One region of the Pseudomonas sp. NPDC096950 genome, then DNA from elsewhere that is predicted to be linked to it. Evidence: predicted binding sites of a transcription regulator. Region 1 holds the regulator's gene; each other region holds the start of a gene.
The links. The regulator FliA, encoded in region 1, starts transcription of late flagellar genes. The targets are predictions, from matches to a motif close to CTAAAGTTTNNNNNNNNNNNGCCGNTAA.
Positions count from the first base shown of each region.

Region 1 (4,210 bases):
CGATGCGTTTCGAGCTCAACAGCCTGCGCGAACTGATGGAAGTGCAACTCGGCTCCCTGGCCTGGAATCAGCTGCAAGGCAGCCGTCCGGCCCAGGCCAACCTGTGGCGTCGCCTGCAACGCATCGGCTTGTCCGGCCCGTTGTCCCGCGACCTGCTGGCGCTGATTACCGATATTGAAGAACCTCGCCAGGCCTGGCGCATGTTGCTGGCGCACCTGGCGCGGATGATCGCCACACCGGAAGTCGAGCCACTGGAAGAGGGCGGCGTGATTGCCATGGTCGGCCCTGCCGGCATGGGCAAGACCACCACCCTGGCCAAGCTCGCCGCCCGTTACGTGCTCAAGTACGGCGCGCAAAGCATTGCGCTGGTGAGCATGGACAGCTACCGCATCGGCGCCCAGGAACAACTCAAGACGTTGGGCCGCATTCTTAATGTGTCGGTGACCCACGTCGATCCGGGCCAGTCTCTGGTTCAGGCGTTGGATCCGTTGCTGCGCAAACGCGTGATTCTGATCGATACCGCCGGCCTGCAAGCCAGCGATCCGGCACTGCGCATGCAGCTCGAAAGCCTGGCCGGTCGCGGGATTCGTTCAAAAAATTATCTGGTCCTGGCAACCACCAGCCAGAAACAGGTTCTAACCGCTGCTTATCACAGCTACAAGCGGTGTGGGCTGGCTGGCTGCATCCTGACTAAACTGGATGAAACGGCGAGCCTGGGCGAGGTGTTGAGCCTGGCCATCAGTCATGAATTGCCGGTGGCTTACCTCACCGATGGCCCACGGATTCCAGATGATTTGCATCTGCCGCGGCGTCACCAGTTGGTCAGTCGCGCGGTCAGCGTGCAAATGCAGGAAGAACCCAGCGAAGAAGCCATGGCTGACATGTTCGCTGATATTTACCACAGCCCGACCAAGCAGGTTGGCTGAGGTACTAATGAACAGTTTTTGTACCTACATCGATGGTCTGCCATGCATTGTTCAGTTAATGAACGCGCAGCCAGTAATGTGGCCTCCGTCTATGCAAGACAAGGTAAAGAAATAACATGGGCAGCATGCATCCCGTACAGGTGATCGCGGTGACCGGCGGCAAAGGTGGCGTCGGGAAGACTAACGTGTCAGTGAACTTGTCCCTGGCTCTAGCAGAGCTTGGCCGGCGCGTCATGCTGCTGGACGCCGATCTGGGTCTGGCGAACGTCGACGTTCTGCTGGGACTGACGCCCAAACGGACCCTGGCCGACGTGATCGAAGGCCGCTGCGAGCTGCGCGACGTTCTGTTGCAGGGCCCGGGCGGTATCCGCATCGTGCCGGCCGCGTCCGGCACCCAGAGCATGGTTCATCTGAGCCCGGCCCAACACGCCGGCCTGATCCAGGCTTTCAGCGATATCGGCGACAACCTCGACGTATTGGTGATCGACACTGCTGCGGGTATTGGTGACTCGGTAGTCAGTTTTGTCCGCGCTGCCCAGGAAGTGTTGCTGGTGGTGTGTGACGAGCCGACCTCGATTACCGACGCCTACGCCCTGATCAAGTTGCTGAACCGCGATTACGGCATGAACCGCTTCCGCGTCCTGGCCAACATGGCCCAGAGCCCGCAAGAAGGTCGCAACCTGTTCGCCAAGTTGACCAAGGTCACGGACCGCTTCCTCGACGTCGCCCTACAATACGTTGGTGCCGTGCCTTACGACGAAAGCGTGCGCAAGGCCGTGCAGAAGCAACGTGCTGTCTACGAAGCCTTCCCGCGCTCCAAGTGCGCCCTGGCTTTCAAGGCGATTGCCCAGAAGGTCGACACCTGGCCGCTGCCGGCCAACCCGCGCGGGCATCTGGAATTTTTCGTTGAGCGTCTCGTGCAACAGACCGCAGGACCCGTCCTATGACAGCCAGTGGCTACAACCTCTACAAGAAATCGGCCCGTGATGCGCAATACGAGCTGATCGAGCGTTATGCGCCACTGGTTAAACGCATTGCTTACCACTTGCTGGCGCGTTTGCCGGCCAGTGTCCAGGTGGAAGACCTGATCCAGGCCGGGATGATTGGCCTGCTTGAAGTGTCGACCAAATATGACGCCAGCAAAGGCGCGAGTTTCGAAACGTACGCGGGCATTCGAATCCGTGGCGCGATGCTCGATGAAGTACGCAAGGGGGACTGGGCTCCACGTTCGGTCCACCGCAATACCCGTATGGTCAGCGACGCAATTCGCTCGATTGAAGCTAAAACCGGCCGTGACGCTAAAGATCACGAAGTTGCGGCCGAACTCCAATTGAGTCTCGACGATTATTACGGGATTTTGAACGATACCTTGGGCAGCCGCCTGTTCAGTTTCGACGACCTGTTGCAGGACGGCGAACACGAAGGGCTGCACGAGGATGGCGCCAGTGCTCATCTGGAGCCGTCACGCGATCTGGAAGATGAACGTTTCCAGGCTGCATTGGCGGACGCGATTGCCAATTTGCCGGAGCGTGAGCGACTGGTGTTGGCGCTGTACTACGACGAAGAGCTGAACCTCAAGGAAATCGGTGAGGTCCTGGGTGTCAGCGAATCCCGTGTCAGCCAGTTACACAGCCAGTGCGCGGCCCGCTTGCGGGGGCGTTTGGGGGAGTGGCGAGCGCGCTGAAGGCAGTGTGGGGACACTGCGAACGAGGCTGGTGTGGTGTTGAACTGCAGCGGTCTCGATCTGTTGTGCTCCAGACAGTCATTTGAGTGCTTTGCCGGATTGATTGAAATGGCGCGTCCAGGTGCTGGACGCGTTTAAGACTGCTTGGAGGTCGAATTGGACAAGAACATGAAAATCCTCATCGTTGATGACTTCTCAACGATGCGGCGGATCATTAAAAACCTGTTGCGTGACCTTGGGTTCACCAACACGGTCGAGGCTGACGATGGCACCACTGCCATTCCGGTTCTCAACAGCGGCAGCATCGACTTTCTGGTAACAGACTGGAACATGCCTGGCATGACGGGCATCGACCTGCTGCGCCACGTGCGCGCCGATGAAAAACTCAAGCACTTGCCAGTGCTGATGGTGACCGCTGAAGCCAAGCGCGAACAGATCATCGAAGCGGCCCAGGCCGGTGTTAACGGCTATGTGGTCAAACCCTTCACGGCCCAGGCGTTGAAAGAAAAAATCGAAAAGATTTTCGAACGCATCGGTTGAGCAACTGCGCCACGGGGGAGCTATGGAGCATAACGAATCTTCACAGGGCGATTTTGAATCGACCCTGAAAAAACATGCGGTCGAACTGGTCGAAAGCCTCGAAAAAGGCAGGTTCGGCGACGCTGTGCAACTGATCCATGAGCTCAACCAGACCCGTGACCGCGGCCTGTACCAGGAAGTGGGCAAGCTCACTCGCGAGCTGCATAGCGCGATCGTCAATTTCCAGATTGACCCGAACATGCCGCAAGCCGAGGAAGTCTCGCAGATCACGGATGCCACCGAGCGTCTGGGGTATGTGGTCAAGCTGACCGAGGCCGCTGCCAACCGCACCATGGACCTGGTGGAAAACGCCACGCCGCTGGTCAATGGCCTGAGCCAGGAAGCCCAGGCGTTGAGCACCGACTGGGGACGCTTCATGCGTCGCGAAGTCGGGGCTGAAGAGTTCCGTGAGCTGGCCCGGCGAGTCGACGGTTTCCTGACACGCAGTAGCGAAGACAATCGCACGGTGTCGAGCAACCTCAACGACATTCTGCTGGCCCAGGATTACCAGGACCTCACCGGTCAAGTGATCAAGCGCGTGACCCAATTGGTCACCGAAGTTGAAAGCAACCTGCTCAAGCTCGTGCTCATGGCCAGCCAGGTAGACCGCTTTGCGGGTATCGAACATGACCGTGAAGCGATGCTGGCTGAAAAAGATCCGCAAAAACATCTCTCTCAGGGTGAAGGTCCGCAGATTCATGCCGATAAAAGAGAAGACGTTGTGTCCGGTCAGGACGATGTGGACGATTTGTTATCCAGCCTAGGATTTTAGAGTTTTAGGATTTTAGGTTTTTTAGGTTTTTAGACCTTGGGAGCACCCCCTTAATGAGCTTCGGCGCCGATGAAGAGATCCTTCAGGATTTCCTGGTTGAGGCCGGCGAGATTCTAGAGCAACTGTCCGAACAGCTGGTCGAGCTGGAAAGCCGACCGGATGATGCGGACTTGCTCAATGCAATTTTTCGCGGTTTTCACACTGTAAAAGGGGGCGCCGGCTTCCTCCAGCTCAATGAGCTGGTGGAGT
Region 1 is NZ_JBIWEL010000002.1:494,877-499,086, forward strand. Features, by position in the region: gene flhF (flagellar biosynthesis protein FlhF) at 1-926, shown strand, start outside; gene fleN (flagellar synthesis regulator FleN) at 1,043-1,873, shown strand; gene fliA (RNA polymerase sigma factor FliA) at 1,870-2,610, shown strand; gene ACIQY3_RS06705 (chemotaxis response regulator CheY) at 2,779-3,150, shown strand; gene ACIQY3_RS06710 (protein phosphatase CheZ) at 3,173-3,961, shown strand; gene ACIQY3_RS06715 (chemotaxis protein CheA) at 4,015-4,210, shown strand, end outside.

Region 2 (4,210 bases), on a different contig from region 1:
CCATGTTGCTGGTGACCTACGGTGTCGGGGCCAGTATCGGGCCGTTGGTGGCCGGCGTGCTGATGAAACTGTTCGGCAGCCACATGCTGTATGCCTTCTTCAGTTTTTTTGCGTTGGTGCTGGTGTGGCGGATTCGCCCGAAAGCGGTGACCAACCTGCATGTGGTCGACGACGCACCATTGCATCACGTGGCCATGCCGGACAGCATGTCGAGTTCGCCGCTGGTGGCGGCCCTTGACCCACGGGTCGATGAGCAAGTGGTGCAGGATCAGATGCAGAATCCGATCGAGCCACACCCAGAGCCCGAGCCGGAAGTCGATCCGTCCCCGGAAGATCCGAATGATCCGGAAGACCCGGACACCGGCCGCGAACAAAGCTTCACCGAGGCCAGGCCTTAAACTCGACGCATAAAAAAACGGGCAGTCACCGCAAGGGACTGCCCGTTTTTTATTGAAGCGCCGAGGTTACATGTCGTCTTTGTCGAAACGTCGGGCTTCGCGTTGCAGCTGATAAACGAAGCGCTCGACCTGCCGTTGCACCAGGCCGCTCATGTTGTGAAAGCGCACGCCGGCGAAGGTGGTGGAGATTCTTTCTTCGAAGTGCAGGTAACGCAGTTCCACCGGGGCGGTCATGCTGCCAAAGGGCAGGGCGGCGATAAAGCGGTCATACACCTGGCCCAGTTGCAGGCTGGAGGTGATGTCGCCCTCGAAACGCAACTTGCAACCGGTGGCGGAGATGTCCAGCAACTTGCCGCTGATCGGCGACTTGAGCTTTTCACCGCCCAATTCGACATTGACCAGTTGTGCGAGCTTCAACGCAGCGCGAAAGGCATTGCGACGCTGGTGGTAAACCACTTCGGAAGGCAGCGCGCCACGGTAGCAACGACCGCCGCCGGACTCGTCGATGGTCAACGGACCGTTACTTTCCCAGGCAATGCGCACGCCGTCGTGAAAGCCTTCGACCTTGAACGGCTCGCCGGCCAGCAGGTAGCGTTCACCGTCGCGGGGGATCATTTCATCCAGGGCGATCATGTTGCTGTCACGATCAAGGTCCACCAGATAACTCTGGAAGCGCTGGCTGCGCTCGTGGAACGTGATGATCAGCGGGTCATGGCTGTCTTGCAGCTGCCGAAGATTGCCGGAGATTTCCAGAGGTGTGGTGAGCACCTTGGGTGGTTGCGGAGCGTCTTCCGCGCTTGAGGCATTGAACACGGTTCATCAATCTCCAGACAAAATATGACTACTAGCGGGCATTCTGCCAGTATGTTTCGCGTCTTGATAGGGCGTGCTCATTGGCGGGCTTTCAAGCCTGGCTGAGCGGACGTGGCTTCGCCATCTTCGCGGTTGAGCCGCGGGCGTCGTAGAGCGCTGGAGGTTCGCCACCGGTGAGGATTTTCAGCTGATTGGCCGTGGCGGCCTGCTGCATCAGGATCGACTGGCCATTCTTGACGTTGGCCGCCTGGCATTGAGCCAGGAGATCGGTCAGCACATCGCCTTGTTGCAGTAACTGGTCGCCGATGCTCGAGTGACCGGCGAGTTGCTCAAGGCCGCTGCGAGTGGTCGGCAAGTTGAGGCTGGCGAGGATTTCGCTGCGCTTGCGGCCATGCTGTTCGAGCAAAATGATCAATGCCTGTTTCTGCGCCAGAATTTCTTCGAGCAGTGGCATGTCGCGACCGTGCAAGGCGAGGGACTCGGTTTGCAGTAACTCCAGCAAGCGTTGAGCTGGAGCAAAGTCGTCGGTGATCAGTTGCAGTAGATTAGTGTCGTGCATGGCTGGCCTTGGGTTTTAAGCGTCCAAAAGCCTGGCGCAGGCGGTGGCCTAGCGCTGGGCTTCGAAGTTGAGCAGTTTGCTGGCTACACGGCTGCTGTCGACTTTATAGCTGCCATCGGCAATCGCTGCTTTCAACTCGGCCACACGGGCGTTATCGACGGCAGGCTGATCGCGCAGCTTGTCAGTGACCTTCTGCAACTGTTGAGCCTCATTGCTGAGATGTACCGATTCCCCGCTTGCGACGGTACTGGCCTGTTCGGCCGGGGTATTCAGCGGCGCGGATTTGCCGGCGTCGGCGGTTTCCTTGGCAACGCTGGTACGTGTACTGCCCGTAAGTGACGAGGAGCTGTTCAAACGGCTGAAATCGATGACCATGATAAAAAAACCTCTGGGTATTTGGACGCTTGCCATGTTTTCGGCAATACCTGCGAAAACTTTAGGCTCATTTAAGCAATGAGCTGCATGCGCCAGCGCTGCATGGGCACAGTTTAGGTAACAGCCTGCCAGAGCGCCATAGCCAGGTCCCTACATGGACACTTCCACTTGTCCCGGCGCGGTGACTTGCGCCTTGATGACCCGCATCGAATTCAGGTTTTTCACCCGTATTTGTTCGGCCAGGCCGCCATTGGAGAGGGCTTCGCCCGGCATGCGCACACTGAGCGTACCACTGCGGGCGGTAATCACCACCTGGTCGCCTTTGCGCACGACTTCCGCCTGTTCCAGATGAACCAGGGTTATCACCTGATCGCCTACCGTTGGTCGGGTAAGTTTCTGTCCAATTGCCTGGTCAACCGAGGTGAAATACCCCTGGTTGATCAGGCTGATGTCGCGCTCGCGCATTGCGACATCGCCGGGTTCGATAATGCCTGCGCGCTTGAGTGGGCGAGTGGTGATAACAACGTCTCGAAACAGGCGCACTTGAGCGGGCACGAACACTGTCCACGGGGAGCTGCCCTCACAGCGGACCTTGACCGTGACCCGGCCGATCGGGGTGGCCGGGCTCTCCAAAGAGGCTGTCAATTCCTTGTCGCACATGGGCATGCGCAAGCGCGGATCGAGCTGTTTGACCTCGATTTCATAGCGACCTTCCGTTTGACTGGTGGCCAGATAGTCTTCTACGGTGAATTCAAGAAAGCCCTGAGTGACGCCGATAAGCATGTCAGGCAAGGTAACCGCGTCAGCAACGGCAGGGCTGCCAAGGGGCAACAGGCAAACAGCCGACACCACGCAAAGCAATTTGCGGTAGTTTGATGTCAGGTGTCGGAAAAATGTCGTTTGTTCGTTCATACGGGTTAAAAAGCAAGCGCCGTGCCGTTTAGTGATGAATGTGCGTCGCAACACAACTTAGCGTTGTTGGTGTAGGAGTCTGGGCATGGCTGGTGTAATGGATTCGGTAAACCAGCGCACGCAACTGGTAGGGCAGAATCGCCTTGAGCTGTTGTTGTTCCGTCTCGACGGCCAGCAGCTGTATGGGATCAACGTGTTCAAGGTTCGTGAGGTGCTGCAATGCCCCAAACTGACTCTGATGCCCAAGTCCAGTCCCGTCGTGTGCGGTGTGGCAAATATTCGTGGGGCGACCATCCCGATCCTTGATCTGGCGATGGCGACCGGTGCCGGTGCACTTAAAGATCAAAGCAATCCCTTCGTGATCATCACGGAGTACAACACCAAGACCCAGGGTTTTCTGGTCCGGTCGGTAGAGCGCATCGTCAACATGAACTGGGAGGAGATTCATCCGCCACCCAAGGGCACAGGGCGCGATCACTACCTCACGGCTGTGACTCGGGTCGACAATCAGTTAGTCGAAATCATCGACGTCGAGAAGATCCTCGCGGAGGTGGCGCCAACGCCGGAAGCGATTTCGGTCGGTGTGGTCGACGTCGAAACCCAGCACAAGGCGTTGTCCTTGCGGGTGCTGACGGTCGATGACTCGTCGGTGGCGCGCAAGCAGGTCACGCGTTGCCTGCAGACGATCGGTGTCGAAGTGGTGGCGTTGAACGACGGTCGGCAAGCGCTGGACTACCTGCGCAAACTGGTCGACGAGGGCAAGAAGCCGGAAGAAGAGTTCCTGATGATGATTTCCGACATCGAGATGCCGGAGATGGACGGGTACACCCTGACGGCCGAGATCCGCGCTGACCCGCGCATGCAAAAGCTTCATATCATCCTGCATACTTCGTTGTCGGGTGTATTCAATCAGGCGATGGTCAAGAAAGTCGGTGCCGATGACTTCCTTGCCAAATTCCGTCCTGATGACCTGGCATCCCGGGTAGTCGACCGGATCAAAGCAGCAGATATCAGCTAGGGGCCTTTTGCCCCTGGCGGTCAACACGATTTAAGAGGCGGTATCTTTGTCTACGGGTAATTTGGATTTCGAACAGTTCCGGGTCTTCCTGGAAAAAGCCTGTGGCATTTTGCTCGGTGAAAACAAGCAATATCT
Region 2 is NZ_JBIWEL010000045.1:6,330-10,539, reverse strand. Features, by position in the region: gene ACIQY3_RS33905 (MFS transporter) at 1-398, shown strand, start outside; gene ACIQY3_RS33900 (flagellar brake protein) at 465-1,211, opposite strand; gene ACIQY3_RS33895 (flagella synthesis protein FlgN) at 1,303-1,770, opposite strand; gene flgM (flagellar biosynthesis anti-sigma factor FlgM) at 1,819-2,145, opposite strand; gene flgA (flagellar basal body P-ring formation chaperone FlgA) at 2,296-3,057, opposite strand; gene ACIQY3_RS33880 (chemotaxis protein CheV) at 3,143-4,075, shown strand; gene cheR (protein-glutamate O-methyltransferase CheR) at 4,122-4,210, shown strand, end outside.
Region 2: the regulator FliA is predicted to act here: its motif matches at 2,183-2,210, upstream of flgM (flagellar biosynthesis anti-sigma factor FlgM).

Region 3 (4,210 bases), on a different contig from region 1:
GACCTTCAACCTTTCTCCGCCAGCTACACCGCCGACTGGAAGCAGTTGCCCATGAGCGGCACCGCCGAGCGCAGCCTGACCAAGGGCGCCAATGGCGTTTGGACACTCAGTTTCAAGGCGTCGATGATGATCGCCAGCCTGTCCGAACAAAGCACCCTGACCCTGGACAAAGACACTTTGCTGCCTCAGTCCTATCACTTCGAACGTGGTGGCCTGGGTAAAGCCAAGAAGGCTGACCTGGACTTCGACTGGACCACCAAAATGGTCACCGGCACCGATCGTGGTGACGCGGTCAAGATCCCGCTCAATCGTGGCATGGTCGACAAATCCACTTATCAGTTGGCCCTGCAACACGATGTGGCCGCTGGCAAGAAGAGCATGAGCTACCAGGTCGTCGATGACGGCGAAGTCGATACCTATGACTTCCGCGTGCTGGGCTCGGAAAAAGTCGACACCAAGGCTGGCCAGATCGATGCGATCAAGGTCGAGCGTGTGCGCGACCCGACACAAAGCAAGCGCATCACCGTGATGTGGTTCGCCAAGGACTGGGATTACCTGCTGGTCCGCCTGCAACAGGTTGAAACCGACGGCAAGGAGTACAACATCATGCTCCTGGACGGTACGGTCAACGGCAAGGCTGTCAAAGGCAGCTGATCCGGTTCGATACAAGAAGCCCCGCGATTGCGGGGCTTTTTTTTGCCTTGGAAAAAGACGCAGAACCTTGTGGGAGCGGGCTTGCTCGCGAAAGCGGTGTGTCAGGCGATATTGATGTTGACTGACACACTGCTTTCGCGAGCAAGCCCGCTCCCACAGGGGTCAGTGTTGTTCTCTACTGACGAACTAGACCGAAAACCGCGCCACCATACTGTTCAAATCTACCGCCAACCGCGACAACTCCTGGCTCGCCGCACTGGTCTGATTTGCCCCCGCCGAGGTCTGCAACGCCAGGTCACGGATGTTCATCAAATTGCGATCCACCTCCCGCGCCACCGCCGCCTGCTCCTCCGAGGCACTGGCGATCACGATGTTGCGCTCGTTGATCAAGGTGAAGGCCGAGGCAATCTCCTCCAGCGCAATGCCCGCGGCTTTCGCCACTTCCAAGGTCGAACGCGCCCGGCTATTGCTCTGCTGCATCGAGCTGACGGCGGAATCGGTGCCTTGCTGGATGCCGCTGATCATCTGCTCGATTTCCTGGGTCGACTGCTGAGTTCGATGGGCCAGCGCTCGCACCTCATCCGCGACGACAGCAAAACCGCGCCCGGCATCGCCGGCACGCGCCGCTTCGATTGCCGCGTTCAGGGCCAGGAGATTGGTCTGCTCGGCAATCGAGCGAATCACATCCAGCACTTTGCTGATGCCGTAGACCTTCTGTGCCAAATCCTCAACCTGACCGGCATTGGCCGTCACATCGTCCGCCAGGGATTCGATGGACAGCACGGTCTGCTGCACTTGCGCGCGGCCATGCTGGGCGATCCGGTCAGATTCCCGAGACGCTTCGGAAGTGGCCACCGCATTGCTCGCCACTTCTTCCACCGCTGCGGTCATTTGATTCACCGCTGTAGCGGCCTGCTCGATTTCCAGGCTCTGCTGATGCAAGCCACGGGTTGCGTCTTCCGTGACGCAACTGAGTTCTTCCGAGGCCGAAGCCAATTGGCTGGACGAGTCGGAGATTCGCCGAATGGTGTCCCGCAGACTTTGCTGCATGCTCTTGAGCGCGTGTAGCAGCCGTGCCGGTTCGTCCTTGCCGCTGATGCTGATGTCGCCGGTCAGATCGCCGCCCGCCACCACCTCGGCCACCCGCAACGACTGGGACAAGGGCAACACAATGCTGCGAGTCAGCAGCAAGGCCAGGCCGATGGTCATCAACGCCGCCAGTGTGACCATCACCCCAACCCAGACCCGCGAGTTGCTGAACACCAGCCGCGCCGCCTCGGTGGCCAGGTTGGCATTGTGCTTGTTCAATTCCACTAGGGATTTGAGGGTGACGGCGATTTCATCGGCCAACGGGCTCATCTCGCCGTTGACGATAACCGCCGCGTCTTCGATCCGGCCTTGAGCCGACAGAGTCATCACCTGCCCCTGAAATTGCAGGTACTTTTGCTCCGACGCCTTGAACCGATCAAACAACGAACGCTCCTCGGGCAGCACGATCAACGCGTTATAGCGCTGTTGCGCATCGCCGAGCACGCCTTTGAGTTCATTGAGTTTGCCGACGTTCTGCGCCAGCGCCGCCGGGTCGCGGTTGATCAACAGGCGCATGGTCAGGGCCCGCAGCCGCAGCATGTCCTGACTCATCTCCCCGACCGCCATCACGCTGGGCAGCCAGTTGTTATCGACCTGATCCGACTGGGCGCGCATGTTCGACATTTGCGCGAGGGCGAACGCCCCCAAGCCAAACACCATCAACGCCAACAGGCCAAAACCCAGGCTCGCGCGCGGCGCAATATTGAGACTGCGGATGCTCATTGCTTGGTTCCTTCCAAAAATGCACTGCATATCCCTGCAGCGGGTTGCTTTAGAAGGTATCGGCCCCGAGACAATTTGCGTAAGACCAAAACGTGATATCAAAACGCCTTGCTACTTCGATCGTCGGGCAGGAACGATTCAGCGCCCAGTTATGTAGAGCGGTTCCCGGCAAGAAAGTGGAACGCAGCACAGCACGAATGCTCTATACCTTCAGGGTCCGTTTTTGCTCGAATGACTTTTCCTACTGCCGAAGAGGTTTCCCATGACTGTTACCGTCAATACCGTTTCCAGTGAAGGCTTTCGTCACACTGTCCAGATCGATGACCACGAACTGTTTGCCGATGTACCGAAGTCCGCCGGCGGCGAAGGCTCGGCGCCGGAGCCCCACGATTACTTCGACGCCGCCCTTGGTGCCTGTAAAGCGCTGACGCTGAAAATGTACGCCAAGAAGAAAGACATCCCGCTGACCGGCGTCGGTGTCGAGGTCAAACGCGACAACAGCGAGGAGCAGAAAGGCAAATATGGCCTGCACGTGACCCTCACGCTCAAGGGCGTGCTCACCGACGCCCAGCGCGAGGAATTGTTGCGCGTCGCCGACCGTTGCCCGATTCATAAACTGATGACCACCACCGACGTCACCATCGAAACCCACGCCCCACAGGGCTTCGACAGCCAGTAATTACGACGATGCCAGCGGCGGGTTATGCTCCACGCATTACCCGCCCAGCCTGGAATGCAGCATGAACACGCCCCTCGTGATCCGCCCCCGCGCCGAAGATGTCGAAGGCCAGCCGATTCTTCGCCCGTTGCCGTCAGCCAAATGCCGCAGCGTCGGGCCTTTCGTGTTTTTCGACCACATGCTCGAAACCCGTTATCCGGCGGGCAAAGGCATGAACATCCGACAACATCCGCACATCGGTCTGTCGACCCTCACCTACCTGTTCCAGGGGCAGATCCAGCACAAGGACAGCCTCGGTTCCGATCAGGTGGTGGATACCGGTGATGTCAGCTGGATGACCGCGGGCAGCGCCATCGCCCACGTTGAACGCACGCCTGAGTCGCTGAAAGACAGTGGCTTCACAATGCACGGCTTGCAGATCTGGCTGGCGTCGCCCAAGGAACACGAGCAAGGTCCGGGGCATTACAGCCATCACCCGGCGGCCACGTTGCCGGTCAGCGATAACCTCGGCGTGAAGATCCGCATGATCGCCGGGTCAGGCTTTTGTCTGGAATCGCCGGTGCCGGTGCTTTCTCCTACGTTGTATGCCGAACTCAACCTGCAAACCGCGACGACATTGCTGATTCCCACCGAGCATGAAGAACGGGCACTGTATGTGCTGGACGGTGAGGTGCAACTCGATGGCGAGTTGGTAGAGCCACATACGCTGGTGGTGTTGCCGGTCGGCGAAGAGATGACGCTGTTTGCCGAGAGTGACGTGCACGCCGTGCTGTTCGGCGGCGCACCACTGGACGGTCCACGGCGAATCAACTGGAATTTTGTGGCGAGCGATCCGGCGGCCATTGATGAGGCGCGTCGACGCTGGGCGGCCGGGGATTGGCCGACGGTGCCGGGGGAAAGTGAGCGGATCGAATTGCCCTAGGATTTTTAGTGCCCGATACACCGCTTTCGCGAGCAAGCCCGCTCCCACAGGGGAATGCATTCCAAATGTGGGAGCGGGCTTGCTCGCGAAGAGGCCAGCCCTGACACCACCCATGTCAGGGAACAATCATCAGTCGTTAAACA
Region 3 is NZ_JBIWEL010000009.1:7,523-11,732, reverse strand. Features, by position in the region: gene ACIQY3_RS15735 (DUF3108 domain-containing protein) at 1-654, shown strand, start outside; gene ACIQY3_RS15730 (methyl-accepting chemotaxis protein) at 841-2,466, opposite strand; gene ACIQY3_RS15725 (OsmC family protein) at 2,729-3,145, shown strand; gene ACIQY3_RS15720 (pirin family protein) at 3,207-4,067, shown strand; gene ACIQY3_RS15715 (dienelactone hydrolase family protein) at 4,197-4,210, opposite strand, start outside.
Region 3: the regulator FliA is predicted to act here: its motif matches at 2,523-2,550, upstream of ACIQY3_RS15730 (methyl-accepting chemotaxis protein).

Region 4 (4,210 bases), on a different contig from region 1:
TGGTGCATATCCGTATGATCGATCAACAGGGCAAAAGCCGCGACCTGGCGCTGGAAGCACGTCTGGGCATCGACGACTTTATAGTGCGCCGGGCCTGCGCCCTCTCCGGCCTGGGCTTTACAGTGCTGCCAATGATGTACTGCGAACAGGAAATCGAGGACGGTTCACTGATCCAGTTGTTGCCTGACTGGTCATTGCCTGGCGGCTGGCTGCAAGCGGTCTACCCTCATCGGCGCGGAGTCATGCCGGCGGTGCGCGCCTGGATCGACCATTTGATCGAATCATTCAATGCCTGTGGGGACCGTTTGATATGAAGGCTGGACGCATGAGCGAAGCGGATGTCGCACAGTTTTGCCTGGAGCTGCCCGGTGCGCGGGAAGACTACAAATGGGGCGGTGTGCGGGTGTTTTCGATTGCCGGCAACAAGATGTTTGCGCTGCAGAACCTGCGGGGCGATTCCCTGGCGTTCAAGGTCGACAAGGATTTGTTTCTCGGTCATTGCGACCGTCCGGGCATTCACCCGGCGCCATACCTGGCCCGGGCGCAATGGATCATCATGCAGGTGCCCTACCCGCTGGGCGCCGAGGAACTGAAAGCCTTGTTGCAACGTTCCCACCAACTGGTGGTGAGCAAGTTGCCCAAGCGTACCCAGGTCGGGCTGTTGCTCTAGAACAACGCGAACAAGTGCGCGCCAAGGAACAATTGGTCGATCCAGAACACTTGGTGCAGCAGTACGATGAGCCAGAACACCAGTTGAAACGAGACTTTGCGGGTCTTGTGCCGGAACACTTGCTGGGCCAACAACGCGCCCGGCCAGCCACCGGCCAGTTCCACCGCGTGCAAAACGTTTTCCGGAGTGCGCCAGGTGTCGGCGCGGGCCTTGCGCTTGTCGCTCCAGTAAAGGAAAAACGCGATCAGGCTGACCACGCCGTAAGCGGCCAGCGGAATCACTGAAACCCCGCGCAGCCACAACGCCAGCGAGCCATACAGCGGCAGCGCGCAGAGCACAGCGAACACCAATAGCTTCAGGCGAGGATGCTGGACCTGCCCCCCGGACGGACGTCCGGGGTTATTCCGCGCGCTGGAATCACTCATGGCTTGGCAGCGGCCCAATCAACCCAACCGAATTGCCAGGTCGCCAGGATCACCAGGCCGAACGCGATGCGATACCAGGCAAATGCCGCGTAGCTGTGGCTGGCAATGAACTTGAGCAACGCCTTGACCGCAATCATCGCGAAGATAAACGCGGTGATGAAACCCACGGCAAATACTGGAAAGTCTGCCGGCACGAACAGGTGACGGTACTTGAACCCCGAGTACACCGCCGCCGCGACCATGGTCGGCATGGCCAGGAAGAACGAGAACTCGGTTGCGGTCTTGCGCGACAACCCGAACAGCAGGCCACCGATGATGGTCGAGCCGGAACGCGAGGTCCCCGGAATCATCGCCAGGCACTGGGCGAAGCCGACTTTCAGCGCGTCCTTCCAGGTGATCTCGTCGACCGTTTCGGCATGCACTTCATGCTGGCGCTTCTCGGCCCACAACATGATGATCCCGCCCACGACCAGCGCTGCCGCCACCGTGATCGGGTTGAACAGGTAGTGATGAATCAAGTCGGAAAAGATCACCCCCAACACCACCGCCGGCATAAAGGCGATCAGCAGGTTCGCCGTGAAGCGACGTGCGCTCGGCTGAGTCTTTAAGCCGGTCACCACGTCGAGGATCTTGCGGCGAAACTCCCACACCACCGCCAGAATCGCACCCAACTGGATAATGATGTTGAACGCGATCGCCCGCTCACCACCGAAGTCGAGCAAGTCCGCGACGATAATCTGGTGTCCGGTACTCGAAATGGGCAAAAACTCCGTCAGCCCTTCTACAACCCCAAGAATCAGTGCCTGAAAGGCGGTCCAAAGATCCATCAATCCCCCAAAGGCAGTGCGCCAAGGCCTGCCCCGTTAATATTTTTGATACGTTCACTGCGCTGAGCGTAGCTGATGACTTGCGCGCACAGGATCCACACGAAACGGTAAAAATTCCGTGAAAAATCAACTTGGATTCAGGTTTTTCCGTGCGAGGCCGAAATCCTATCAGAGATGCCTGATTAACGCCGCTGCGTAATTGGACTTGCGTCGCATGGTTCCGGCCGGCAAAGCGTGGTTGGATGCTGGCGGTCGTTTATGACAAGAATAAGAATCTGGAGTGACAGCGTTATGAACAGCTTGCGCAGTGTGTCGATCAGCCGACGCTTGTGGCTCATCTTGATCGTGGCCATCGTGATGTTATTGACCTTGGGCATGCTGATGCTCAAACAGATCCACGATGACCTGTACCACGCCAAGGCGCAGAAAACCCAGCATGTGGTGCAGACCGCCAGTGGCATTCTGAACTACTACCATGACCTGGAAACCGCCGGCACCCTCACCCGCGAGGCCGCGCAGAAACAGGCCATGACTGCGGTTCGCGGCTTGCGCTATGACCAGAACGACTACTTCTGGATCAACGACCTCACGCCGGTGATGATCATGCACCCGGCGAATCCGAAACTCGAAGGCCAGAACCTGTCGGCGATCCGCGACCCGGACGGTTTTGCGCTGTTCAACGAAATGGTGGTCATCGCCAAGGCCAAGGGCGCCGGCATGGTCGATTACCGTTGGCCGAAACCGGGCGCCAGTGCACCGGTGGAAAAAACCTCCTACGTCAAACTGTTCGAGCCTTGGGGCTGGATCATCGGCTCCGGCGTGTACATCGATGACATGCAGGCCGAGTTCTATGGCCAGGTGTGGAAAGCGTCCTTCATTGGTCTGGCGATTGCGCTGCTCATGGCGCTGCTGGTGATCATGATTGCCCGCAGCATCGTGCGGCCGTTGCAGGAAACCGTGAACGCCATGGCCAACATTGCCAGCGGCGAAAGTGATTTGACCCGCAGCCTCGATACCCACGGCCAGGACGAAGTCACCCAACTGGCGCGGCACTTCAATGCCTTTACCGCCAAGCTGCGGTTGGTGATCAGCCAATTGCAGGTGTCCGCCAGTGCGCTCGGCCAATCGTCCACCGACCTCGGGAACGACGCGGTGCAGGCCCAGCAACGCAGTCAGCAGCAGTCCCAGCAAATGGAACTGGTGGCGACCGCGATCAATGAAGTGACCTACGGCGTGCAGGATGTGGCCAAGAACGCCGAGCACGCGGCCAGCGAAATGCGTGATGCCGAGTCCCAGGCCCAGCAAGGCCAGGTCAACATTGATGGCAGCTTGCAGCAAATCGACAAACTCTCCGGGACCATTGACCAAGCGGTCGAAGTGATCCGCACCCTGGCCGCCGAAAGCACCCAGATTGGCAGCGTGTTGGAGGTGATCCGCTCGATTGCCGAACAAACCAACCTGCTGGCCCTCAACGCGGCCATTGAAGCGGCCCGGGCCGGCGAGCAAGGTCGCGGGTTTGCGGTGGTCGCCGATGAGGTGCGATTGCTCGCGCAGCGAACCCAGAAGTCCACGGCGGAAATCCAGGCAATGATCGAACGCCTGCAAAACCATTCCGAAGCGGCGGTCAAGGTGATCGGCGACAGCAGCCGGGCGTCGCAACTGACCATCGAACAGGCCGGCCTCGCCGGTGCCAGCCTCAGCGCCATCGGTCAGGCCTTGCGCAACCTCAACGGGCTGAACGCCTCGATTGCCAGCGCGACCTTGCAACAAGCCCACGTGGTGGAAGACATCAACCAGAACGTGACCCAGGCTGCCGGGTTGTCCCACAGCACGGCATTGGCGGCAGAGCAGTCGAGCCTGGCCAGTGTTCACCTCAAGGAATTGAGCGAGCAGTTAAACGGGTTGCTCAAGCAATTCCGCGTTTAAGCCAAAACATCATCCCTGTGGGAGCGGGCTTGCTCGCGAAAGCGGTGTGTCATTCAGCATTCATGTTGACTGGCACGACGCCTTCGCGAGCAAGCCCGCTCCCACATTAGTTATGTGCGTTGTCTGACAGCGTCGGGGGAGCCCGCGGCTGACAATCTGGGTACAATCGCCCCCTCTTCGACTTCCCCCAAGGAACCGCCATGTCCGGGCTTGAACTGTTTGCTGCCGCCCTCGGCGTGATCGCCGTCTGGCTGACGGTCAAACAGAATCCCTGGTGCTGGCCGATCGGCTTGGTGATGGTGCTGCTTTACAGCTGGATCTTCTTCGAGGTGAAGCTGTATTCGGACATGCTGCTGCAGGTG
Region 4 is NZ_JBIWEL010000001.1:899,264-903,473, reverse strand. Features, by position in the region: gene ACIQY3_RS04300 (LysR substrate-binding domain-containing protein) at 1-314, shown strand, start outside; gene ACIQY3_RS04295 (MmcQ/YjbR family DNA-binding protein) at 311-670, shown strand; gene ACIQY3_RS04290 (DUF1294 domain-containing protein) at 667-1,095, opposite strand; gene ACIQY3_RS04285 (undecaprenyl-diphosphate phosphatase) at 1,092-1,922, opposite strand; gene ACIQY3_RS04280 (methyl-accepting chemotaxis protein) at 2,214-3,848, shown strand; gene pnuC (nicotinamide riboside transporter PnuC) at 4,049-4,210, shown strand, end outside.
Region 4: the regulator FliA is predicted to act here: its motif matches at 2,059-2,086, upstream of ACIQY3_RS04280 (methyl-accepting chemotaxis protein).